DNA from 4 places in the Pantoea sp. App145 genome. Region 3 is predicted to be linked to each of the others. Evidence: predicted binding sites of a transcription regulator. Region 3 holds the regulator's gene; each other region holds the start of a gene.
What was found. The regulator Fur, encoded in region 3, represses iron uptake genes when iron is present. The targets are predictions, from matches to a motif close to ATAATAATGAGAACNACTATCAA.
Positions count from the first base shown of each region.

Region 1: RCF31_RS27520 (TonB-dependent siderophore receptor) is a predicted target of Fur. The motif match lies at 2,205-2,227, and genes of this name have one in related genera.
Region 2: RCF31_RS21525 (TonB-dependent siderophore receptor) is a predicted target of Fur. The motif match lies at 4,508-4,530, and genes of this name have one in related genera.
Region 4: RCF31_RS05015 (TonB-dependent siderophore receptor) is a predicted target of Fur. The motif match lies at 3,273-3,295, and genes of this name have one in related genera.

Region 1 is NZ_CP133294.1:208,801-215,095, forward strand. Features, by position in the region: gene RCF31_RS27520 (TonB-dependent siderophore receptor) at 1-2,036, opposite strand, end outside; gene RCF31_RS27525 (substrate-binding domain-containing protein) at 2,376-3,380, opposite strand; gene RCF31_RS27530 (inositol monophosphatase family protein) at 3,370-4,800, opposite strand; gene RCF31_RS27535 (ABC transporter substrate-binding protein) at 4,855-5,958, opposite strand; gene RCF31_RS27540 (ABC transporter ATP-binding protein) at 5,989-6,295, opposite strand, start outside.
Region 2 is NZ_CP133291.1:350,572-356,866, reverse strand. Features, by position in the region: gene RCF31_RS21540 (pyridoxal-dependent decarboxylase) at 1-650, shown strand, start outside; gene RCF31_RS21535 (N-acetyltransferase) at 653-1,252, shown strand; gene RCF31_RS21530 (helix-turn-helix transcriptional regulator) at 1,488-2,216, shown strand; gene RCF31_RS21525 (TonB-dependent siderophore receptor) at 2,271-4,463, opposite strand; gene RCF31_RS21520 (type 1 glutamine amidotransferase domain-containing protein) at 4,831-5,508, opposite strand; gene RCF31_RS21515 (LysR family transcriptional regulator) at 5,682-6,295, shown strand, end outside.
Region 3 is NZ_CP133290.1:1,602,710-1,609,004, forward strand. Features, by position in the region: gene pgm (phosphoglucomutase (alpha-D-glucose-1,6-bisphosphate-dependent)) at 1-620, opposite strand, end outside; gene seqA (replication initiation negative regulator SeqA) at 646-1,188, opposite strand; gene ybfF (esterase) at 1,436-2,200, shown strand; gene ybfE (LexA regulated protein) at 2,369-2,644, shown strand; gene fldA (flavodoxin FldA) at 2,767-3,297, shown strand; gene fur (ferric iron uptake transcriptional regulator) at 3,652-4,098, shown strand; gene RCF31_RS07375 (hypothetical protein) at 4,157-4,552, opposite strand; gene glnS (glutamine--tRNA ligase) at 4,789-6,295, opposite strand, start outside.
Region 4 is NZ_CP133290.1:1,117,501-1,123,795, forward strand. Features, by position in the region: gene RCF31_RS05000 (phosphatase) at 1-233, opposite strand, end outside; gene ghrA (glyoxylate/hydroxypyruvate reductase GhrA) at 281-1,219, opposite strand; gene treA (alpha,alpha-trehalase TreA) at 1,428-3,107, shown strand; gene RCF31_RS05015 (TonB-dependent siderophore receptor) at 3,355-5,454, shown strand; gene RCF31_RS05020 (GlsB/YeaQ/YmgE family stress response membrane protein) at 5,540-5,788, opposite strand; gene RCF31_RS05025 (flagellar brake protein) at 5,972-6,295, shown strand, end outside.

The DNA.
Region 1 (6,295 bases), on a different replicon from region 3:
CTGAGTTTGCCGATTGGCAGGTCATAACTTCCCAGCAGATCCACCGTGTTGTAACCATTGATTTTTTTGCCATCCGCATCGGAAACATCGAAGGTCTGGGTGCTCTGCACTCGCAGATTCCAGTTACCTGGTGCCCAGTTGAGCCAGGCGCTGACTTTAGAAGGGCTGGCGCTATCCACGCTCAGCTTCTGCCACTTTCCTTCGACACGGGTTTCAGATTTGATCAGATTGAAATTGGTCCCGGTACTCCATTCGCTGTCGCTAAAGAAATAATCCACCTGACCTTCCACGCCATAAATGCGGCGTTTGTCGTCGTCGAGGTTAATCGTCATGTCTGTTTTGTTGATGCTGATGGTTTTATCCGACAGGGAATAATAGGCCGCGATTTGGGTTCGCACATTATCGCCGGTAAAACGCCAGCCAAGTTCATAGGCATCAACCTTGATACCGTCCAGTTTTGAGTTATTGACGTTGACGCTATTGGTCAGATTGTAGTGACCATTACTGAGCTGATAGGTGCCGGACCCGTAATATTTCGCCAGATCCGGGATTTCAAAGCCTTGCGAAAAATTGAACCACAGCTGCTGACGTTCCGTCAGATGTCCCAGGATACCCGCATTGAAAAGCAGGTTGTTGTAGTCGGTGGTGCCGCCAGGAACCGCATCTGCCGAGTTGGCTCGACCAGTGGCAATCGCCTGCTGCTGGGCATAGCCGACAAAATCATCCACTTTATTTTTGGTGTACTGATAACGCACGCCGCCGCTCAGCGTGATGGCGGCAAAGTCGTAGCTGGATTGCAGGAACGGCGCGAGGTTAGTAATACTGTAACCCGGGTAGCGACCCACATTGTACGCATTGTTCAGCGTCATCCCACCACTGGCGGCAGCGGTGGTGAGGTCAAAAAATTGCTGATTAGCATCAAAGGTTTCATGTTCTGCATCGAGACCATAAGTCAGCGTCAGGGCATCAACCGGCTTGCTGTTAAGCGTCAGTTTTCCGCCATAAAAATCCGTTTTTTGTTGTGACGCACCGATGCTGGTAACGCGCCCGCCACTGAGCGTCGGGAAGGGGTAAAACGTCAGACTTTCATCGCGATAGTAAATCTGGGCAACCAGATCCTGACCGAGAAAATCGGTATTCGAGTATTGCAGATTAATCAGATGACGTTCAGTGCCGGGCAGACGATCTGAATCCAGATTGCCGCTATTGTAAGCATTACCCGAGCCTGTCACGGCGGAGAAGTTCTCTCCCAGATACAGGCCGTGTTTGCCATCCGATTCGCTTTTATAATACTGCGTTGTCAGCTGCAATTGCTGATGGTCGTCGATGTTGAGCGTTCCGGTGCCCATGACATCCAGGCGGTCGGAATATTGCAGCCCGGTCTGGGTGTTATCGATAATGACTTCATCACCCTTACCGTCATACCAGCCACCGTAACGCTGGTATGCCACTGACAAGCGTCCAGCTGCCTTGTCATTACCGCCACTGACTGCTGCGGCGATGTTCTCATCATGATCGTTATGACTGTTAAATCCGCTTTTAAGCCCGGTTTGAACTTCAACCTGCGTCTCTGGCTGACCTTTTTTGGTGACGATGTTGATCAGGCCGCCGGTACTGCCGCCGCCATAAAGCGATGTCGCCCCTGAAATCACTTCAATGTGTTCGATATTAAAAGGATCGATGGAATCCAGCTGACGGCTGTCGCTACGCGATGAATTGAGACGCACGCCATCAACCATCACCATCATGGAGCGTCCGCGCATATTCATACCGTAATTGGTCCGTCCCTGACTGCTTACGTCCATACCCGGAATGAGCTGCGCCAGAATTTCCTTCAATTCCTTGCCGCCCCGAGCCTGCTGTTCGATCTCGGCCTGTTCAACAATCCACGTGGTTTGGGCCATTTCCGTCACGCTGCGGTGTGAACGGTTGGCAGACACCACCAGCTGTCCATCTGGTGACTCCTCCGCCCAGGCCACGGAAGAGAGCATGGCAATCAGGCAGGGTTTTATGACCCAGAGATAAGGTTGTTTCATGGTTATCTTTCCCAGAAAGTGTTTTATGTTATTGTTTAATAGTGATTTTATTGCAATTCGGGTGGAGCACAGAAGAAGGGTGAGTCATAAATACCGGCCGGGTCATCGCGCTAATACCCGGATTTACAGAAGGGTGATTCATAAGGGAAACTCATCTTATTGTTGATAATGATTATCGTTATAATAAGTATTTCTTTTACATTCTCAACAACATCCTGAAATATTTACACACTTATTTTTAGCGAAATCCTCACAAAATTAATGCGTTTGTCCTTCCGGATGGCGGGAAGATGCGCCTTGCGCTGGCACAATCTTCCATTGCAAAACCCGAAATCTGTCTCAGGCTTTTAAACTAATACGCCGCACCGGCAGCGCCTGAAACACCCGGCGGCTCGGTCTATCGGCGGTGGGGGACAGTAGTAGTTCGCAGGTGGCTTCGGCCATCTCGGCCAGCGGCTGGGAAAAGGTGGTGAGTTGATAACCCAGCCAGCTGGCCTGTTCGATGTTATCGAAGCCAATGACACTGATATCCTGTGGAATGCGTAAACCAAACTCATATCTCGCCGCATCCATAAACCCGCAGGCGATAAGGTCGGTTATGCAGAACACGCCATCCGGGCGTGCTGTCTGACTCAGCAACTCCCGCGCCGCATCGACACCGCTTTGATAGCTGGCGCTACCGGGCCTGACCAGCGACACCTGAGTCCCGGCTTCAGCCGCGGCTGCCAGAAAGCGGGTTTCGCGGATCACCATACTTGGCGAGCGCGCAGAGGAGGAAACCAACGCGATCTGCTGACAGCCCGCGTTAACCAGCAGCTTAAAGGCTTCATTCATGGTCGAGCTGTAATCGATCTCAATGCTATCTGCTCCGGCAAACTGCCCCATGCGGTTGATCACAATCACCTGTTGACCACTTTGCAGACATATTTCAATCAGCGAGCTGGGGGGTTTGCCTGACAACACAATGGTTGCCGTGGAACGGTAGTTAAGCGTCTGTTGCAGGGCTTCTCTGGCGCTGTCCTCGCCGTCATCGGTGTTGATCACCATCACAGCCCGGCCATATTTATTCAGGCTGCGGGTAAGGTGCTCCAGTAAACTGGCCTGGTACGGCGACGCCAGATTGCCGCCGAGGATACACACCGGGCGGCTGGCCTCTTTGGAGAGGCCACGCGCCAGATGATTGACGTGATAATTAAGCGCCTGTGCGGCCGCGAGCACTTTACGCCGGGTTTCCGCCGAAACGCTGCTGCCAGGGGTAAAGGTGCGCGACACCGCGGAACGGGAAACGCCCGCGAGGCGCGCCACCTCGGTGGCGCTGGCAAAACCCGGATTTTTATCGCTCATGACGCAAACCTGCCGCGCTGAGTGCGTTTTCGATGGCGATGGCATGCTCCGCCAGCCGGGTCAGCGAGGGTTTAGGTGTCTCAAACCATTCATCCGGATGGAGCTGACGCTTGTCACGGACCACGGTCAGGGCATCATCCAGGGTTGGATAGCGTTGCGGACATTCAAGGTGCATAAACAATGCTACCAGCGCGACTGAGCGACTGCGTCCGCCACGGCAGTTAACCAGAATATTGCCCCTTTTGCGGTTGCGGTAGGAGGGTTTATCAGGAATCTGCTGCTGGAGCGCCGAACGCATCAGGTAATACCCGGCATGCAGCATTTCTGGCGCATTGCCGTCGCCGTCAATCAGGCCGAGTTTGTAGTAACGCACCGCACCGGAACCGTGATTCAGCAGATGCGCCGCAGCAAGGTCTTCCGGGGTGGTGACCCAGTCGATATCGAGGTTCACCGCGCAGTTAATCACGATACCAATATCATGTTCGGCCAGCAGCGCCGCATCGCACACGCCGCTGGATCCGCCGATATAGATATCCACCTCCCAGCCGGGAAAATCGCTGACGATTAAACTTAGCGGCGGGCGGGGATAATGCGTTGTCAAGGCCGGGAGCGGCGTTGGCGGGGTGTCCAGTGGGATGCCTGAGGCGCGTGCAACGGAGGCCGCGATGCCTGGCGCGGACGCCAGTACCGGCAGGCCGTTAAAAATACCAGCTGCATCGCCGGGAACCGGCCCGGTCTGGCCGCCTGCTTCGCGCACCAGCAGCAAGCCTGCGAGACAATCCCAGGCATTCATATGCAGTTCAACATAACCATCAGTGCGTCCTTCCGCGACCCAGGCCAGCGCCAGCGCACCGGAGCCGCCGCGACGCACGCTGGCCCCCTGATTCAGCATGGCAGCCATCACGTCGAGATAGCGGCGCTGACTATGACGGGAAGACCAGCCCAGTTCTAAACAGGCCTGCTGCATATCGTCAATGGCGTTACAGTGTAACGGTTGATCATTTTTCAGCGCATAGTGACCACGGCGCGTCTGGTAAAGCTCCTTGCTGACCGGGTTGTAGATGGCACCCAACTCGGTGATGCCCTGGTGAACCCAGGCAATACACACGCAGAAATGGGTGATGCCGCGGGCATAGTTGGCGGTGCCATCAATCGGATCTACCACCCACAAACTCTCTGCACTGGCGGGTGGATGGGCGCTCTCTTCGCCCAGCACCAGGTCGTCGGGGAAGGCGTCGGTGATGGCCTGCAACACCAGCGCCTCAACGGCAGTGTCGGCTTCGGTGAGAATATCCTGATGGCCTTTGAGTTGATATTCACCCGCTTTGCGCGATTGAAAATAACGCAGCGCTGACTCTCCCGCCTCGATGATAATGCGTTTCAGCGCCGCTTCTCGTTGTTCTATATCGATATGGATCAAGGTTATCTGCCTGTGATGAAGAGAAAAAGGGTGATCGCCTGGTCTGGTCAATCGCTATTTTTGATAGTTCAGGCTCCAGATATCCTGCCAGTCCTGACGGCTTTTCCAGTCGTTTTTGGCCGTTGCCGTCAGGTATTCCATCAATTCTGCCCGGTATTTTTCGATGCCGGAGGCTTCATCAGCAGGCAGTTTTACCGTCTGATTGGTAGACATTTTGCCGTCTACACCCTGTGGGGCAATGCCTTCAGCCGTTAACAGATAATGAATAAACAGTTTAGCCGTATTCGGGCTATGGCTACCGGTGGCGATCACGCCGAGGCTGGGATAATTCCAGCCAATAAAGGGTTTCATGCCACTGCACAGGCCCAGTTTCATGCCCAGCTTGTTGTCTCGAAATTTGGCAGTTGAAACCAGCCCAACAAAGTCAGTTTTGCCATCCGGCGCGCCAATGGCGGAAGCGGCATCGTTATCAGAATGGGTGAGCAAAACGCCGTTGCCTGCCAGCGCTTTGACGAAAGCCGCGGTGGCCGATTTTTCATCGGTTTGCAGCGGTTTGCCGAACTCCTGCTGGTACGCATCGCGGATCTGCTGATCGTAATGGGTTTCCATCTGGCTGAACCAGTCGGTATACGCGGGTTTGCTGGTGGGATCCTGCATCGCCACCCGGCCATGCCACTGTGGCTCGGTAAGCTGCCAGATATTGGTGACCGGGCAGGTGGTGTGATGATCGGTGTTGTAGGCGAAGACGTTCGGTGCCAGCACCACGGTCAGCGGTTGCTGATAGCGGGCGGCAATGTTGCCGCGCAGATCCTCTGGCACCCAGCTTTGGGCATAACCTTTATTGATCAGCTGCGTCATCCCGGCTGGCGCATCCTCGACAATGGCTACATCCGTCCTGACATTCTTTGCCTGCGCTTCACGACTCATGATTTCAATGATCTGCGGGGCATCGGCTTTTACCCCGGTCGCCTGTAACCCGTATTGCTCACTGAAAGCTTTCGCCTGCTGCACAATCTTCCCGGTGGAGGCATAGACGGTAATCGGTTGTTCTTTTTTGGCGGCAGCGATCAGGGCCTGCAAATCGAAGGATTCCGCATGGGCCAGCGGGCCGCTGAGTAAGGTACTGGTGACGAAAAGGGCGGTTAAACGACGTTTCATTTTGCTTCCATCATCAAGTGAACAATTGGGTTAAAGGGCAGGGACACGCTGCCCGTGGCTGTTAAAGAAATGCAGGGAGTGAGCGGGTAACTGGCAATGCACCTGCTGCTGTGCCTGCCAGCGCGGTCGCAATTGGGTGGAGTGGAACAGATGATCATTGCCAGCCACCAGTTCAATCACCCAGCTGCCGCCAGTGGGCATGATGTTATCGATGGTCATTGGTACGCTGTTGCTGACGGATTCCGCGCTGATCACCACTTCTTCTGGCCGGATCCCGCAGACCTGCGCCGGTGCGTCCAGCGGGAAGCGCTGCTGTAAATGTTGCGCCAGCGGGCTT
Region 2 (6,295 bases), on a different replicon from region 3:
GCAGACCCGATTTTTGGATCCATATTGACGGAGCGCTTGGCGCAGCGTATTTGCCCTATCTCGAAATGGCCCATCAGAAAAAAATAAGCGAAGTTAAGGGGCCTCAGTTTGATTTTCGTCTTCCCTTTGTGAGTTCAATAGTGATGAGTTCCCATAAGTGGTACGGCGCTCCCTTTGCATCCGGCGTGTATATGACGAAAGAAAAGTACCGGATGCAACCCGCCACATTGCCTGAATATATTCATTCTCCTGATACTACGCTGGGGGGGACGCGTAATGGCATGTCCGCATTATTTCTCTGGTATATGGTGAATACTGTATCTCAGCCAATGCAGAGTCGGATTGCTGCGCAGTGCGAGCAATTAGCCGCCTATGCGTATGAACGGTTAACCACCATCAAAGTTATTCACCCATCGTTCCGCGTGGAACGGGGTCCACAGTCGCTGGTGGTGATTTTTACTCGCCCCGAAAAAGAGATATTCAAAAAATTCCATCTGAGTGGCAGAGGAGATCTGGCGCATATTGTGGTGATGCCGCACGTTACGCGCTCAGCGATTGATAGCCTGGTTGAAGCGTTACAGCGAAATGATGCCTTTTCTGAGCAGGATCGCTTTATCAACGATGCCAGTGCCGAATATTCAGGAGCATAAACATGGAATGTCGATTTGCCAGCGATGCTGAACTGGACACCGTTTGTGATCTTCTTACATCAGAGTTCTATGACGATCCGGTGCTTAAATATGCTTTTACAGGTACTGATAAAGAAAAGCGTATGAAGGTAATGCGCGGTTTTTTTCGGATTTATGTTGAGCTTGCGCAAAAATTAGGAGGGGTTGTTCTCACTGAGAACAATGCAGGGACTCTGGTCTATTTTGGACCGAAATTAATGGAAATGAAGGAGGAAGATAACCAGCTCATTGATAGACAGTTACGTGAGGTATGTGGGGACGATTATGTGACGGCGGTGGCGTTTATGGACGGACTCGATCGTAATCATCCACGAACACCACCACATTATTATGTCTTTCTTATTGCAGTGTCGCGTTATAGCCGGAGAGGGGGAGTACTTGTGGAGAAGTTGCTTCGCCAGCTAAATACCACGCTGGACAGGGAAAAATTGCCTTGTTATGCCGAATGTACTACTTTAGGAGTACGTACTTTTGTCAGGCGTTTCGGTTATCGTGATGTTGGTGCGCCACTGCATATTGAGGGATTTCCGGAAGTCTATCCCATCTGGCGCGAGCCTGAATGAATAGCGTCAGTTTTAAACTGAACTTCATCGCTTATGGGCGATCTCATAAGTCAGTGACATCCACCTAAATGGTAATGTATGGAGGCCGTATATGGATGGGCGACTTCTATACAATCAGGAGACGATTCTTCTTCTGTCATCGCAGTAACTGCCTGTATTTTATAGTAGAGTGATGCTACCATTTCTGTGTTTATATAGTTAAGTGGTATAAGTTTGCATGTAGAGGATTAAGTCCATGAGTAGAACTTTTTTTTCGGATTTAGAAAAAAACGGAGTTGTAAAGGAGAATCTGGAGAAAAACTTAGCAAAATATGGTGAAATGTATTACGGCTACGGCGTAATGAATAAACGTAATATGGATGATATGCTAATCATCACGAATTTACCGGGTATTTTCATTGATGATTATAAGGAAAAGAAATATCAAAGCATAGACCCTATCATTGTTAATGCATTAAACCGTGTATCTCCTCTCATCTGGGATAATTCGCTAAAGGTTAACGACTTATGGATTGTTGATAAGATTTTTGAATCTGTAAAGTCTTACAACATCATCAGTGGTCAAACTTTTGTTTTACATGATCAGAATAATAATCTCGTTGTCCTTTCATTATATATCAATAAGTTTCTGATGGCGGAGCTGGATGCAGAAGTTAAAAGGCACAAGAATGATTTACAGGGCCTTTTGATTGACACCCATGAACTTTTGCTGCATCTCTATCGTGATGAAAACAAACCGCAACAAAATACAGAGAGTACCTTATCATCCCGTGAAAACTCGATCCTTTACTGGAGCAGTACCGGTAAAACTTACCCTGAAATTGCCCGCATACTTAATATCACCGTTAGTACGGTGAAGTTTCATATGGGAAATATTGTCAGAAAGCTGGGTGTTAAGAATGCAAAACATGCTATCAGTCTGGCAATCGAGCTTAACATCATCTCCCATCCTTCAGATAAATAAATCTGATTGGGGAAATATCCTGCCAGCGCAGTGCTGGCAGGGTGGTGAATCACATCAGAACGACAGGGTTAATCCGGCATAATAAGCACGACCTGGTTCGTTATAGGTCGATGCGCCATCATTTTCACGATAAATACGTTTATCAAACAGGTTGTTGATCCCTGCATTGGCGCGCAGGTTTTTAGTGATATCGTAATTCATGTTTAAACCGAAGATGGAGTAGGGACTAATTTCCCGATTAGAAATTGCACCGACTTCATTACGTATTTCAGCATATTGACGGGGTTTCTGCCTGCCGTACTGGGTCCAGTTAATATTGGCATCCAGTTTCTCTGTAACCTGCCAGTCAAGCTGCGAGTTAATGGTAAACTCCGGGATAACAGACAGTGGATTACCTGTTTTCTTGCTTTCTGAACGGAACATATATGTTGCGTTGGTGCGCCATTCCAGCGTATCGCGCACCAGCGGAATCGTTAGATTTCCTTCCAGGCCTTCAACAATCGCTTTACCACCATTTTCCCAGCGTAACACGTTATAGCCGTTAGAGGCATAACCCACCAGGTCATCACCCGCGACAATTTTGTTTTTGTAATCATTACGGAACCAGGTAATCCCGGCGATATAACCATCATGATTAAATTCGATACCGATCTCTTTATTGACGCTGATTTCCGGATCGAGGTTTTCATTACCTAATAAATAACAGCTACCAGTGGTGAGACCTACCGGACAACCATTGCCACGCGTGGAAAGCAGATACCCCTCGGTAGACTGATAAAGATTCGGTGCTTTAAATGCGCGCGCAATACCCGCCTTTAAGGTGAAGTAATCGCCCAGACCTTGCGAAATATTAAGACTCGGGCTCCAGTTAGCACCGAACTTATTGTGATAATCAAAGCGTAAGCCCGGGATAACTTCGGTACTGTCGGTGGCGGCAATATTATCTTCAAAAAACAGCGAGCTGATGGTGGCGCTATTTTTACTGCTGCGTGCAGATGGGTCGCCTGATACGCCGTCAATAATGACACCGGATTGATCGGTTGCGCTCATTGAGGCAGGGTCGTTTAATTCGTCACGATTCCATTCTGCACCTAATGTGACCGTTTGATCGACCAGCAACTGCACCGGGAAGTTGATTTCTCCCCCAGCGCGATAGCTTTCAAGACGACTGGTAGCGTAGCTATCGCTGTTGATCATCCCCTCAACGCGACCCGTTGAACCCTCTTGCAGGCGTGTGTTGTTGGTTTTCTCATAATTGAAATTGAGTTTTGACGTACCCCAATCCCAGATGCCATTCCAGGCCAGACCATAGCTCTGGCGGTACATGCGATTGGTTTCATCACCGTAGAGCGATTCAACCAGGCCATTCGGACTGATATTGCCGTTGCTGTATTGGGTGTCCCCGGCATAAATATTACCCTGGCGGCTGTAGCCGTAGCTGAAATCAACAACTTGCAATGGGGTAATTTTCCAGGAGAACACCGTGTTGATGTCTTTATTGCGTACGCCTTCACGGCCTGCTGCATAGGATCCGTTTTCATTGGTATTGATGTTATAAGCGTCGGCATCGGTTTTATTGATGTTACCGAACAGGCGCATGGTCAATGCATCACCGGCCAGCGGGCCACTGAGGTTGAAGTTGGCGCGTTTAGTGGCACCTTCTTTATCATCTTCTGGCTGGTTGGTGAACAGAGACAGTGAACCATGCCAGTCATTCGTTGGGCGTTTAGTGATGATGTTCACCACACCCCCTGCGGCACCCGAACCATAACGGGAAGCGGCCGGTCCACGAATCACTTCAATACGTTCCACCATTTCGGCTGGCACCCAATTGGTATCGCCACGGGTATCACGCTCGCCGCGCCAGCTGTAGCGAACGGCGTTGCGAGAGGTGACAGGGACACCATCTATCATGATCAATGTATTTTCCGGTCCCATCCCACGAATATCGATTTGACGATTATTACCACGGCTACCACTGGCGCTGTTGCCGGTGAGATTGACACCTGGCATTTTGCGAATGATGTCGGATAAATCGTTAACAGGGGGGCTTTTTTGAATGTCTTCCGCAGTAATGGTTGAAACACCCGGCTGTTGTTTCAGTTCTTCTTCCGCTGTGACAATCATCGATTCATCGTCAGCCAGTTTTTCGGTGGGTTCCTCATTGGCGGCGTAAGCTGACGTACTCAACAGCCCGGCCAAAAGCAATGCGATGGGATGCTTTTGGTTACATTTGGTTGCATTCACTTAATCGTTCTCCCTGTTTTGTTAACACTTGTAAGTAAATACGCATGATAATGAGAATGATTATCATTGTATATCAATGATAAGGAATCTCCTTTTTTTCTCCTTTTTTGGTTAATAAGTAGCCTAATCTGGCGGTGACTTGATGCTTAAAGGTTTCTGAGAAGGGAATATAGCTAATATAATTACAACATACTTAAATGTGACGACGTCACAACCCAGGCTCCTCTGCTCGTATTAGATTAAGCAGATGGCGAGAGCAGCTATCATTGAGCTGGTCGGCATGACGCCGACCCAAGGACTGCGGGGCGCGAATTGGCGTGCGCACCGGGATTGACGTTAAAGACGTCAGAGATGGATAAGAAGAACATTATCCCTGCAATATTTTGACTATTGCTTTACCCACACTGGCAGCAGACTGTGGATTCTGCCCGGTGACTAAATGCCCATCCACCGAAACCTGATCCTGCCATGCAGCCGCACCAGCAATAATCGCGCCCTGCTGCTGTAATTTGCTGGTCAGTAAAAACGGTACGACGTTTTCCAGCTGCACAATATGTTCTTCTTCATCGGTAAAGGCACTGACTTGCTTGCCCGCGACCAGCAGCTCGCCGCCATCAAGCGTGACATTGATCAGCGCGGAAGGGCCATGGCACACCGCTGCTACCACGCCATTGTGCTGCCATATCTCGCGAGTCACGCGTTGAACCGCTGCACTCTCAGGAAAATCCCACATCGTGCCATGTCCACCCACGTATAACACCCCAGCGTATAGCGCTGCATCCACGTGCTCCAGTGCTGCGGTATGCGCCAGCTTGTACTGGAAGGTCTCATCTCGCCAGTAATGCGCATTGACGGGATCATCCAGCTCAACGCCATATACCGGCGGCTTGCCACCTTTAATTGAAGCAAAATCTACGCTAAATCCGGCTTTTTCTAGCTGTTCAAGAGGATGGGTTAATTCGGGAAGATAGAAGCCCGTTGCGCCATCGGTCGAACCCAGTTTGTTGTGGCTGGTGAGCACGAACAGTATTTTTTTAGCAGACATCATGGTTCCTTAGCGACTGAAGTATCTGATTCGCTAGTATGGGGTATTGGCTCCCATCAGCATTATCGGCATTTATGATTTCAGTTATCATCACAGGTGATAACAGCTGTGCTTGCCGAATACTACAGTCCGTGCTGAAATAATTTTCACCATTAGTCTTTGCGATAGCCATCATGTCAATTGATATCAGAACCATGGACCTCAACCTGCTTAAGGCACTTGATGCATTGCTGGATGAACGTAACGTGACGCGTGCGGCCAACAGGCTGGCGCTGACACAACCTGCGGTCAGCGGCATGCTAACCCGACTGCGTGAGTGTTTTGACGACCCGTTATTTACCCGTACGCAACGCGGCATTGTGCCAACGCTGCGGGCGCTGGAACTGGCTGCGCCGGTTAAACAGATCCTTGCTGAAGTTAACGGGCTGCTACAACCTAAAGCGTTTGATCCGGCCAGTGCAGAGATGACCTTTACCATCGCCGCGACCGACTACGCACTTCGTGCCGTGGTGGTTCCCTATATGGAAGCATTACGTAAACTCGCACCTGGTATTCGAGTTGCAGTCGTGCCCGTAAATAATGATCAACTGACTTTTCAATTCGAGCGTGGTGATATCGACATCGCGTTGATTACACCGGACACCACACCACCAGATTTACATGCCCGCGCGCTATATGATGAAGAGTATGTCTGCCTGTTGCGCCGTGACCATCCGGCAGCGCAGGGTAACGGCATCACTCTCGACGATTTCTGTTCTCTTGATCATGCTCTGGTGTCTTATCACGG
Region 3 (6,295 bases):
AGATCCTGTTCAACGATATGACCGCTGGCCCACGCCTGATCCAGTGGCAGACGCTTCACCTCTTTCAATCCACCTTTCATCAGCTGGTTAGCACGATCTTCCACCACTTTAGTGACGTTAGTATCGGCCGGACCACCATTTGGCGGGTTGTATTTGATGCCACCATCTTCCGGTGGGTTGTGCGACGGTGTGATAACAATGCCATCAGCCTGGGCACCACCACGTTTGTTGTGCTCCAGGATGGCGTTAGAAATCGCCGGCGTCGGCGTATAACCGTTGTCCTGCTGCACAATCACATCCACGCCGTTAGCCGCCAGTACTTCCAGTACAGACAGAATCGCCGGTTCAGACAGCGCATGCGTGTCTTTACCGACATAGCACGGGCCAGTGATGCCGTTCTTTTTACGTTCTTCCGCAATCGCCTGAGCAATCGCCAGAATGTGCATTTCGTTGAAGCTCTGACGTCCTGCGCTACCACGATGGCCGGAGGTGCCAAATTTCACCGCATGTTCCGGATTAGCCACATCAGGCTGCAAAACGTAGTACTGAGAGGTTAATTGTGCAACGTTAATCAAATCGCTCTGCTGGGCGGGTTGCCCGGCACGGGGGTGATTGGCCATTGGCGCTTCTCCCTGACGCTTCAGTTTAAATGGTGCCGCAAACTTTCTCTGTCAGTTCCGGTGGGAACTGCATGGCTAACATGATGTGCTCCACCATGCTGCATTTGCGACCAGTATTGGTATTGGTGATCACCCAATACGGCGTGCCGGGCACGTGCTTCGGCTTAGTATGGGTGCCATTTTGCAACAGCGTATGCTCGTCACCCGCGAAATAAACACGGGTACGCCCCTGCAGTGACGCAGTGGCCTCAGCAAAGGCTGCGGGATCAAGACGATAGAGCGTTGACAAGACCAGCATGAAGCGGTTAACCGCCTTTTTTTGCTCCGCATACTCATCGGAAAGTAGCAGTTCACGTACCGCGCGAACGCGATCCTGCGGGCGCGGTTCGCTGCGCACTGGCTGTGATTCTTTTGCTACAGCCTGAGCCACAGCAGGGGTTGCAGGGGCACTCTGACCGGCAGTGAACTTCAGCATGCGGCGCAAAATTTCGGAGGCGCTTTCGCCAATGTGCTGGGTGTGGCTGGCAATATAACGGTAGAGTTCTTCGTCAACTTCAATCGTTTTCATCTTTTTCCGTACGATTCTGGCAAATGACAGAACCACGCATTTCTGCAAAGGCCTTAGCAAAATCCTGCCGTGCAAAATGTGAGCGGGTTCTAACATGAGGATTATAAAGTTAAATCCCAGGCTGCCGATAGCGCTGGCATCGTTTCAGGGCAAAAGTCAGATAATGCCCTAATACCCACCTGGCTGGCTCCTGGACAGGTGGATCCATGATAACCTAAGCGAAGCTCACAACCGTAAGAACTTTGCCATGATTTTGAATGCCCGTCTGCAAACTGAACAATCTGCCCCCGAAGCTACCCCTATTCTGTTAATTCATGGCCTGTTTGGCAGCCTGGATAACCTTGGTGTACTGGCACGTGGCCTGCGCGATGCCTGCCCTACCCTGCAGGTTGATGTGCGTAATCACGGCCTCTCCGGCCGCAGCGAAATCATGAACTATCCGGCGATGGCGCAGGATATTGTCGAAACGCTGGATGCCCAGGGCATCGATCGTGTCAGCGTCGTTGGTCATTCGATGGGCGGTAAAATTGCCATGGCGTTAAGCGCCATCGCACCGCACCGCATTGAAAAACTGGTGATGATCGATATCGCTCCGGTCGATTATCAGACGCGTCGCCATGATGAAATTTTCGCCGCTATCCGTGCCGTAAGCGCAGCAGGTGTGACGCGCCGCAGCGAAGCCGCTGAGGTGATGCGCACCCTGCTGGATGAAGAAGGCGTGATTCAGTTCATTCTGAAATCGTTCCAGGACGGTGAATGGCGGTTCAATGTGCCGGTGTTGTGGGATAACTACACCACTATCTCCGGCTGGGAAGAGATACCTGCATGGCCACATCCGGCGCTGTTTATCCGCGGCGGTGATTCACCCTATCTGGATAATCAGCACCGTGATGCGTTGTTGCGCCAGTTCCCCCAGGCACATGCGCATGTCATCAGCGGCGCCGGGCACTGGGTCCATGCCGAAAAACCTGAAGCCGTTTTGCGCGCAGTGCGCCGATTTTTTGTACTGTAAAAGCAAAAGCTTGCCGCGAACCGTTTAAGGTTGGCGTAGTCAGGGGCGCTGGAGTATGATGTCGCGCTAAAAATTTGCCACGGATGATTTTTTCACCGTGGCCGGGCCGATAATGTATAAATCGCGCAGCGCCTTTCCGCCGTTCGCGCCCACTCAGTTTTACAAATCATGGCAAAAGAACAGACTGACCGTACCACGCTCGATCTCTTCGCTGATGAGCGGCGTCCCGGTCGCCCCAAAACCAGTCCGCTGACGCGTGACGAACAGTTGCGGATTAACAAACGCAATCAGCTGAAACGCGATAAAGTGCGAGGATTGCGTCGTGTTGAGCTGAAAATGAGCAGCGAGGCCGTTGATGCACTCAACACCCTGGCTGAGCAACAAAACATCAGCCGCAGCGAATTGATTGAACAAATGCTGCTGGCGCAGCTCAAACTGTCGTAACAGGTGCAGACCGCACGCAGGAACAAAAGTCACGGCTTTACAAGTTCCGCCACTTTGCCCGGTCTGCTATCATTCGCTGTCATTACATATTCAATATCAGGATTTAAGAGGTCACTTAACCCATGGCAATCGTAGGCATTTTCTTCGGCAGCGATACCGGCAACACTGAAAACATTGCAAAAATGATCCAGAAACAACTGGGTAAAGACGTGGCCGAAGTGCATGACATTGCCAAGAGCACTAAAGAAGATCTCGAAGCATTCGATATTCTGTTGCTGGGCATTCCGACCTGGTACTACGGCGAAGCACAGTGTGACTGGGATGATTTCTTCCCGACGCTGGAAGAGATCGACTTCAATGGCAAACTGGTTGCGCTGTTCGGCTGTGGCGACCAGGAAGATTATGCAGAATACTTCTGTGATGCGATGGGCACCATCCGTGACATTATCGAGCCAAATGGTGCGGTGATTGTCGGTCACTGGCCGACCGAGGGTTACCACTTCGAAGCATCCAAAGGTCTGGCCGACGACAAACACTTCCTTGGTCTGGCTATCGATGAAGATCGTCAGCCGGAACTGACCAACGAACGTGTTGATAAGTGGGTGAAACAGATTTTCGATGAGCTGCAGCTGAAAGACATTATCGAAGCCTGATCCCCTTTCCTACTCAATGTGGGCGCTGGCTCACATTGAGAATCGGAAATTCCTATAAAAATAATAGCCACGTTTTTTTAACTTTTACCTGCAAATCTGTAGAATACCCGTAACGGTCATCCGCTTATTCCTCTGGCATCAGAATGAGGCTGAGTGAAATGGAAACAAAGACCTGTACGATCCCCGCCGGCGTTAGCGACATTTATCCCTACAGCCATTGGTGATTTCAGGACATGCCCTTGGTTTTCATTTCACTGCTTGAGTTCTATAATGAGACGCAAATGAGAATGCGCGTGATCGACATCCAAGGCCCTGCGCCGCAAGTGACTAGCAAAGTAACAGGACAATATCCGCATGACTGACAACAACTCCGCATTGAAGAAGGCTGGCCTGAAAGTCACTCTACCCAGACTGAAAATTCTGGAAGTGCTTCAGGAACCCGAGTGCCATCACGTCAGTGCGGAAGATTTGTACAAACGCCTGATCGACATGGGCGAAGAGATTGGTCTGGCAACGGTATATCGCGTTCTTAACCAGTTTGATGACGCGGGTATCGTGACTCGTCATAACTTTGAAGGTGGCAAATCCGTCTTTGAACTGACGCAACAGCATCATCATGACCACTTGATCTGCCTGGATTGTGGCAAAGTGATCGAGTTCAGTGATGAGTCTATTGAGACGCGTCAACGTGAAATCGCAACACGTCACGGTATCAAACTCACCAACCACAGCCTGTACCTGTACGGCCACTGTGCGCTGGGAGACTGCCGCGAAGACGAGACGCTCCACGATAAGCAATAAAATGTGCTATGCAGTATGAAAAAACCGGTGCCAGGCACCGGTTTTTTTATTCCTGAGATTACAGAACCAGCGTTTCCTGCAGGTAACGCCAGCGTGGAATGGAGGTGGTGCAATCCAGCACCGCCAGAGAAATACGACTCTGGTTGTTGCCGTTCATCATCTGCAACTCACGATATTGAATAGTCACTTCCTGGCTTTGCTGTGAAATGATGGCGTGTTCGCTGGTCGCGATGCGCATCCCTTCCCGCTGACCACGTAACTGGCGGAACAACACCTCCATCGCATTTAAATCCAGCTGTTTACCTTGCGGGGTCACCATTTTGAAATCCGGGTGAAAATGCGAGAGAAACAACTCAATGCTGTCGTCAGTGTCCTCTGACTGATTAAAAATACGTTCGATAAGCTGATGTAAAACCACTACGCTGTGTTTGGCTTCCTGAGCGAGACTCGTCATTTTTTTTCCTTTTACAACCCGCAGAGCAACGTCTGGGAGCGCATAGCCTACCTGAAATACAGTTTTTCACACTCGCAAATGGATTAATTTTACTAAAGTCAGATTAGTTGCAAATCCCGGTAACAAACGCATTTCACACCCCACAGCATAAAAGGTTGCCAGCCCGAAATTACAACCAATAAAAAAGGGCGATTGCTCGCCCTTTCGTGATGATATGGTGATAACGACAAAAAGGATTAATCGCCGATTTTCGCCCAGGTATCACGTAAACCGACGGTGCGGTTAAACACCAGCTTAGAGGGCTGCGAGTAAACGCTGTCTGCGCAGAAATAACCTTCACGTTCAAACTGATACGGCGCCAGCGCATCGGCGTCACGCAGTCCAGGCTCGACAAAGCCCTGTTTGATTTCCAGCGAATTCGGGTTAATGGTGGTGAGGAAGTCCTCAGCCGCTCCCGGATTTGGCACGCTGAACAGACGATCGTAGAGACGGAATTCCGCAGGTAACGCGTGGATCGCTGAAACCCAGTGGATCACACCCTTCACCTTGCGGCCATCAGCCGGATCTTTGCTCAGGGTATCAACGTCACAGCTACAGTAGATGCAGGTGATATTGCCTTCTTCATCTTTCGCCACGCGCTCTGCACGGATCACGTAAGCATTACGCAGACGGACTTCTTTGCCCAGCACCAGACGTTTGTACTGTTTATTGGCTTCTTCACGGAAATCCGCACGATCGATCCACACTTCGCGGCTGAACGGCACATCACGCGTACCCATCTCCGGTTTGTTGGGATGGTTTGGCATGGTGATAATTTCTTCATGACCCGCAGGCAGATTCTCAATCACCACTTTCAGCGGATCGAGGACCGCCATCGCACGCGGCGCGTTCTCGTTAAGATCGTCACGAATGCATGACTCCAGCGATGCCATTTCCACGATGTTGTCCTGCTTAGTCACGCCAATGCGGCGGCAGAACTCACGAATCGAGGCGGCGCTGTAACCACGGCGGCGCAGACCGGAAACGGTCAGCATACGCGGGTCATCCCAGCCTTCGACGATCTTCTCGCTCACCAGCTGCGTCAGCTTGCGCTTCGACATCACGGCATATTCCAGATTCAGGCGCGAGAATTCATACTGACGCGGATGCACCGGAATGGAGATGTTGTCCAGCACCCAGTCATACAGACGACGGTTATCCTGGAATTCCAGGGTGCAAAGCGAATGGGTGATACCTTCCAGCGCATCGGAAATGCAGTGGGTGAAATCGTACATCGGATAGATGCACCATTTTTTGCCGGTCTGATGATGTTCAGCAAACTTAATACGGTACAGCACCGGATCGCGCATCACGATAAAGTTGGATGCCATATCGATTTTGGCACGCAGACAGGCTTTACCTTCCTCGAAACCGCCATCGCGCATTTTTTCAAACAGCGCGAGGTTTTCAGCCGGGGTACGATCACGATACGGGCTGTTTTTGCCCGGCGCAGTCAGGGTGCCACGGTATTCACGGATTTCTTCTGGTGTCAGCTCATCAACATAGGCGAGGCCTTTGTTGATCAGTTCCACTGCGTAGCTGTACAGCTGGTCGAAATAGTCTGAGGAGTAACAAACGTCTCCGCTCCATTCAAAGCCCAGCCATTGCACGTCACGCTTGATGGATTCAACGAATTCCATATCCTCTTTCACCGGGTTGGTGTCGTCGAAGCGCAGATTGCACTGACCCTGGTAATCTTGTGCG
Region 4 (6,295 bases), 490 kb from region 3:
TTTTTGATATTGGCTTCAATGCCACGCAACACACCGACACCATCAATCACGCGCGGCCAGATGCGCATGTTGACGAAGTGCCAGTAATGCGGCGCATCGGCCATATCCGGACCGTGATCGGTAATCGCGAACAGCTTCAGACCGTTTTGTTTCGCCTGCACGACATAGTCATGCAGCGTGCTGTAGGCATGGGTACTGGCAACGGTATGCATATGTAAATCGACGGGATACATCGGTTTCTCCTGACAGGCCGTCTGCAACAGGCAAACGGCAAAGTGATTTAATAACCGCGCTGACGATCAACCAGACCGGGGGCTTGCTGCCCCTGCTCCAGCTTAAGTATGGCATCTGCAATATAATCCATCGCCTCTTGCGGCAACGTCATTGCGGCATTATGTGGCGTAATTGTGACATGCGGATGTGACCAGAGTGGATGGTCTGCCGGTAATGGCTCGGTCTGGAACACATCCAGCGTCGCGGCCGCCAGCTGCCCGCTGTTGAGTGCCGCCAGCAAATCGTCCTCCACCACATGCGCACCACGCGCAATATTGAGGAAAAATGCCCCTTGTGGCAGACAGGCAAACAATTTTTTATCGATCAGGTGGGTGGTTTCTGCTGTGGTCGGCAACAGATCAATCAACACCTGGGTGCCATCCAGAAAGGCTGCCAGCTGGTCAGCGCCATGAAAGGTTTGTATTCCCGCCAGGGTTTTCGGCGAGCGGCTCCAGCAACGCACCGGAAACCCCCACTGGACCAGGCTCTGTGCCACGCTGCGGCCCAGTACGCCCGCGCCGAGGATGCCAATGGTGAAATTTTCCCGCGTGTAACCATCAAGCTGCTGCCACTGCGCCTGCTGTTGCAGGCGTTGATAGTCAGCGAAGCGACGAAACCAGCCCAGTACACACCAGGTGGCATACTCCTGCATCTGCAGCGCCATACCGGTATCTTCCAGCCGGAATAACGGTACGCTGGCCGCTAACATTTGCGGATGCTGCTGTACCTGTTGCAGGATTTCGTCTACCCCCGCCCCCATGCCAAAAACGCCTTTCAATGCCCGTCCACTGAGCATTTCTACCGGCGGCGAACGGACCACCGCGTAATCCGCCGGGGCGTTGTCGCCTGGCTGCCACTGCCGCACCTGCGCCTGCGGCAATCGCTGTTGTAACCCACTGAGCCAGCTCTCCGGGTCTATCGATGGGTGATACCAGATGATCTCCATACTGCTCTCCATTTTTTTCCCTCAGACTCAGGGAAATAGCGCCGCAGGGCAAGTAAAAACCTTAGCGTTAATGCAATTTCTGCCGTGATTAATTCAGGGTGCTTCACATTTCCGGCGCTGCAGGCGGCCATCCCCCCCGATAGCGACTAAAGTTGTTTGGGTGGTCAATGCGTTAGCGCACCACTTTTTCGGACAAGGAGAAAAACCGATGATAAAAAATGTCGTATTCACGCCGGGGCATTTTCGCCTGTTGCTCAGTACCGCCCTGCTGATGGGGGCCGTCACTGCCGGGGCCGCAGATAACAACCGGATGCTCAGTAGCCAGCCACAACCACCCGACGTGCGTCTCGGCCCCCTCTTCAATGCCGTTCAGCAGGCTAAATTTTATCCGGACCAGAAAACCTTTGCCGATGCGGTCCCGAAATATAATCCCTCTTCGATTCTTGCCGACTGGCAGATGCAAAAGAACCAGCGCAACTTCGATTTAAAACATTTCGTCAATGCCAACTTCACCCTGCCTGCCACCCAGGATAACTATGTGCCACCTGCCGGGCAGAGCCTGCGCGCGCACATTGATGGCCTGTGGCCGGTCCTGACGCGTTCAACCCCCAACACCGGCCAGTACGATTCGCTGCTGCCGCTGCCGAAACCTTATGTGGTTCCCGGTGGTCGCTTCCGTGAGGTTTATTATTGGGATAGCTACTTCACCATGCTCGGTCTGGCGGAGAGCGGTCACTGGGATCGGGTACAGGATATGGTGGATAACTTCGCCTCTGAGCTCGATCGTTACGGTCATATCCCCAACGGTAATCGCAGCTACTATCTGAGTCGCTCGCAACCGCCGTTCTTCAGCCTGATGATCGATTTGCTGGCAAGCCATGACGGTGATGGCGTGTATACGAAGTATCTGCCGCAGTTGCAGAAGGAATATGACTACTGGATGGCAGGCAGTGACAACGTCGCCGCAGGCCAGGCCAGCCAGAGGGTGATCAAACTGAGCGACGGCACCCTGCTTAACCGCTACTGGGACGATCGCGATGTGCCACGTACCGAATCCTGGCTGGATGACGTCAACACCGCGCAGAAGGCACCGCAACGCGATATAAAGCAGGTGTACCGCGATCTGCGTGCAGGTGCAGCCTCCGGCTGGGATTTCAGTTCCCGCTGGTTTACTGATGCGCATAATCTGGCCTCGATCCGCACCACGCAGCTGGCACCTGTTGATCTGAACAGTTTGCTGTTCCATCTGGAACAGACCTTAGCCAAAGCGGAGAAGCTGGCGAAAAACAACGATCGGGCACAGCAGTTTGCCGCGCAGGCAGAGAAACGCCAGGCGGCGATTAATCGTTATCTGTGGAATGAGCAGCAGGGTTGGTACGCCGATTACAACTGGCAGAAAAAGCAGGTGCAACCACAGCTAACCGCCGCCACCCTGTTCCCGCTTTATATGCAGCTCGCCAGTGATAAACAGGCGGATCGCACGGCTAGCGCAGTGGAGAAACAGCTGCTGAAACCCGGTGGACTGGTGACCACCACGGTGAATAACGGCCAGCAATGGGATGCACCGAATGGCTGGGCCCCCCTGCAATGGGTAGCCGTGACCGGGCTGGAACATTATAAGCAGCCGCAGCTTGCACAGCAGATTGGTCAGCGCTTCCTGCAAAACGTCCAGATGACCTATGACAAACAGCACAAGCTGGTAGAAAAATACGTGGTGGAAGGTGCCCAGCTTGGCGGTGGCGGCGGTGGTGAATATCCCCTGCAGGACGGCTTCGGCTGGACTAATGGCGTGACGCTGATGCTGCTCGACAAATATTGTCCGAAAGATAAAACCTGTAATAGCGCACGGGATATTCCCAATATGCCAACGCTAACCACGGCGCATTAATACACATCCTGTAGCGGCGCGATTTATCGCGCGTCTTTAAAAACCGCGCGATAAATCGCGCCGCTACGGCATTGCCCCTTCAATTCCCCCGTAGCTCCCTCGGACTGTTAATTTTCCTCACAGCAATGCGGCGTTTTTTTTACATCTTGAAATGACCTTATCTAAAAGATAATAATTCTCACTCTAATTTTTATTTCTATTAACGCTTTCTGGCAGCCCACTGCCTTTTTCTGTCTGAGGACTTATCATGACCCGCCTGTTTACCCTCAATCGTTGCCGTGTGTTTTGCACACTGGCACTGGCGTTGCCCGGCATCAGTTTCGCCGAGGATGCGCTGGTGGTGACCGCTCAACCACAGGAGAACGCCACTTCGCCGACCCAGGGTTACCTGGCCACCCGCAGCAGCGGCGCGAGTAAAACCGACCAGCCACTCATCACCACACCACAGTCAATTTCGGTGGTCACACGGCAACAGATGGAAGACCAGGGGGCAACCGATCTTAATCAGGCCCTGAATTACACCCCCGGCGTGTTTACCAACTTTGGCGGTGCCGCCACCCGTTATGACACCATCTCGCTGCGCGGCTTCCACGGTGGCGATGTGGATAACACCTTCCTCGACGGCCTGCGCGTGATGAGTGATGGCGGCAGTTTCAATGTGTTGCAGGTGGATCCCTGGTTCCTCGATCGCATCGACGTGATCAAAGGTCCTTCCTCGGCGTTATATGGTCAGACGGTACCCGGCGGCCTGGTGAATATGGTGAGCAAACGCCCGCAGTTCGCCGAAGAGGGGCACTTCCGGCTGTCAACCGGCACCAATGCCACCAACAGCGCCGCCTTTGATTACACCAATGCAATCAACGATCAATGGGCGTTTCGTCTCACCGGCATCACCCGCAACAGCGACACGCAATACGATCATACCCGCGAAGAGAAGTACGCCATTTCGCCCCAGTTGATGTGGCAGCCGGACGAAGATACCAGCCTGATTCTGCGTGCTTACCTGCAAAAAGATCCTTCCGGTGGTTATCACGGGTCCGTCCCTGCCGAAGGTACGCTGTACAGCCATAATGGCCGCAAGCTGAGCGACAGTTTCTATGAAGGGGATAGTGCCCTCGATCAATTCAAACGTCATGAGCAGATCTATAGCTATGATTTCTCCCATCGTTTCAATGAAGTGTGGTCGGTGCATACCACCGGCAGCTACAGCCACTCCAATGTTGATCTGGACCAGGTCTACCAGATTGGCTGGGATGCCACCAACCCGGACCTGCTGACCCGTTATTATTCCGGTGAGCGCTCCTCGCTGTCAGCGTGGGCGACGGATAACCAGTTGCAGGCAGATTTCAGCACCGGCGCATTGCAGCATCGTGTCACCCTCGGCGCTGAGTATCATCGTTATAAGAACGATATTTTGAGTGCCAGCGGCTATGCCAGCTCACTCAATCCGTGGACCGGCGAAGCGGTGGGTACCATGCCGGATTATGACTGGGCCGCAGAGACGCGCCGTTACTATCAAACCGGTCTCTATTTACAGGATGAGTTACAGCTGGATCGCTGGCATATGGATCTTTCCGGCCGTTATGATCGTATCGTCTCCGAAAATGGCACCAGCCGCCGCCAGGACGACCATATCAGTGGCCGTGCAGCCCTGCTGTATGCCTTGGATAATGGTATTTCGCCTTATGTCAGCTGGAGCCAGGCAATTACGCCCGCCTCGCTGACCGATCCCAATGGCAACCAGTTGAAACCGACCACCTCCGAGCAATATGAAGCCGGGGTGAAATACCAGCCGGTGGGCACACGGGATATGTACTCGGTTGCGGTGTACGACCTGACACAGAACGATGTCGCCAACCGTGACGTGATATCCGGCACCTATACGCCTTCCGGCAAGGTCCATTCACAGGGGATCGAACTGGAGGCACGCAATCAGCTCACTCCGCGCTTCAGCACCCTCGCCGGTTATACCCTGAACCACCTGCGCTTTAAGGACTCGGTGGATGGTAACGATGGTCATACGCCTTACGTCACCCCCAACAGCATGGCGTCCTTCTGGGGTCATTATCAGTTTGATTATGGTCTGAGTGCCGGTGCGGGGATACGTTACATTGGCAAGCAATGGGCAGATAACGAAAACACCACGCGTCTGCCGTCAGTGACGCTGTTTGATGCTTCAGTGCGTGCTGATTTGAGCGCGTGGAACTCAGGTCTGAAAGGGGCGTGGTTGCAGGTGACCGCCAATAACCTGACTGACCGTAAATACCTTGCAGCCTGTTATGGTACCGGTTATTGCTACCGTGGTGCGGAACGTACCGTGACGGCAACCATCGGCTATGATTTTTAAATCTTAAGTCCCGTAGCGGCGCGATTTATCGCGCGGGTTTTAAAAGACGCGCGATAAATCGCGCCGCTACGGAATGCGGTAATAACTAACTGCGAACTTTACGGTAAATCCACAGCACCACGATGGAACCAATGACCGCCACCACGAAGCTGCCGAAGTTAAATCCATCCACCTTACCAAAGCCAAACAGGGTACTGATCCAGCCGCCGACAACCGCACCCACCACGCCGAGAACCACGGTCATAATAAATCCACCGCCGTCTTTACCTGGCATAATCCATTTAGCAATAATCCCGGCAATCAGGCCAAAAATAATCCATGAAATGATACCCATTTGTTGCTCCTTACTTTATTAATCAAGGTGTTCACAGCGATAAGTATAGTCCGGGATTTTTGATCTGCTGCACAAACGCAACGGGAAAAAATAGTTAGCAGACTAAAGCTTCTTTATCCTGTACCGATAACAGTCGCAAAGCCGCGCAGGCGTGATGGTAACGATCGGAAAGTGGAGCAGGACGTGAAAGAAGCCGATAAAGAACAATATCTGAAACGAGGCACATTGGCGGTTCTGAATGTGATGAAAGACCTGTTACGTTATCAGACCCCGCTGATGGTGAGCGTCTCCCACAGTCAGTTTATTAGTCGAATGCTGGCAACGGACGAAGATCAGGTGATCTTCGACCTCGGCAGCAATGCGCAGGATAACGCCCTGGCGTTAAGTAGCGGCGAAGTCAACATCGCGGCGGAAACCCAGGGAGCGAAGGTGGAATTCAGCCTGAGCGGTTTGCAGCAAGTGACTTATGAAGGGCTGCCTGCCTTCAGTGCCCCTTTGCCGGAGCTG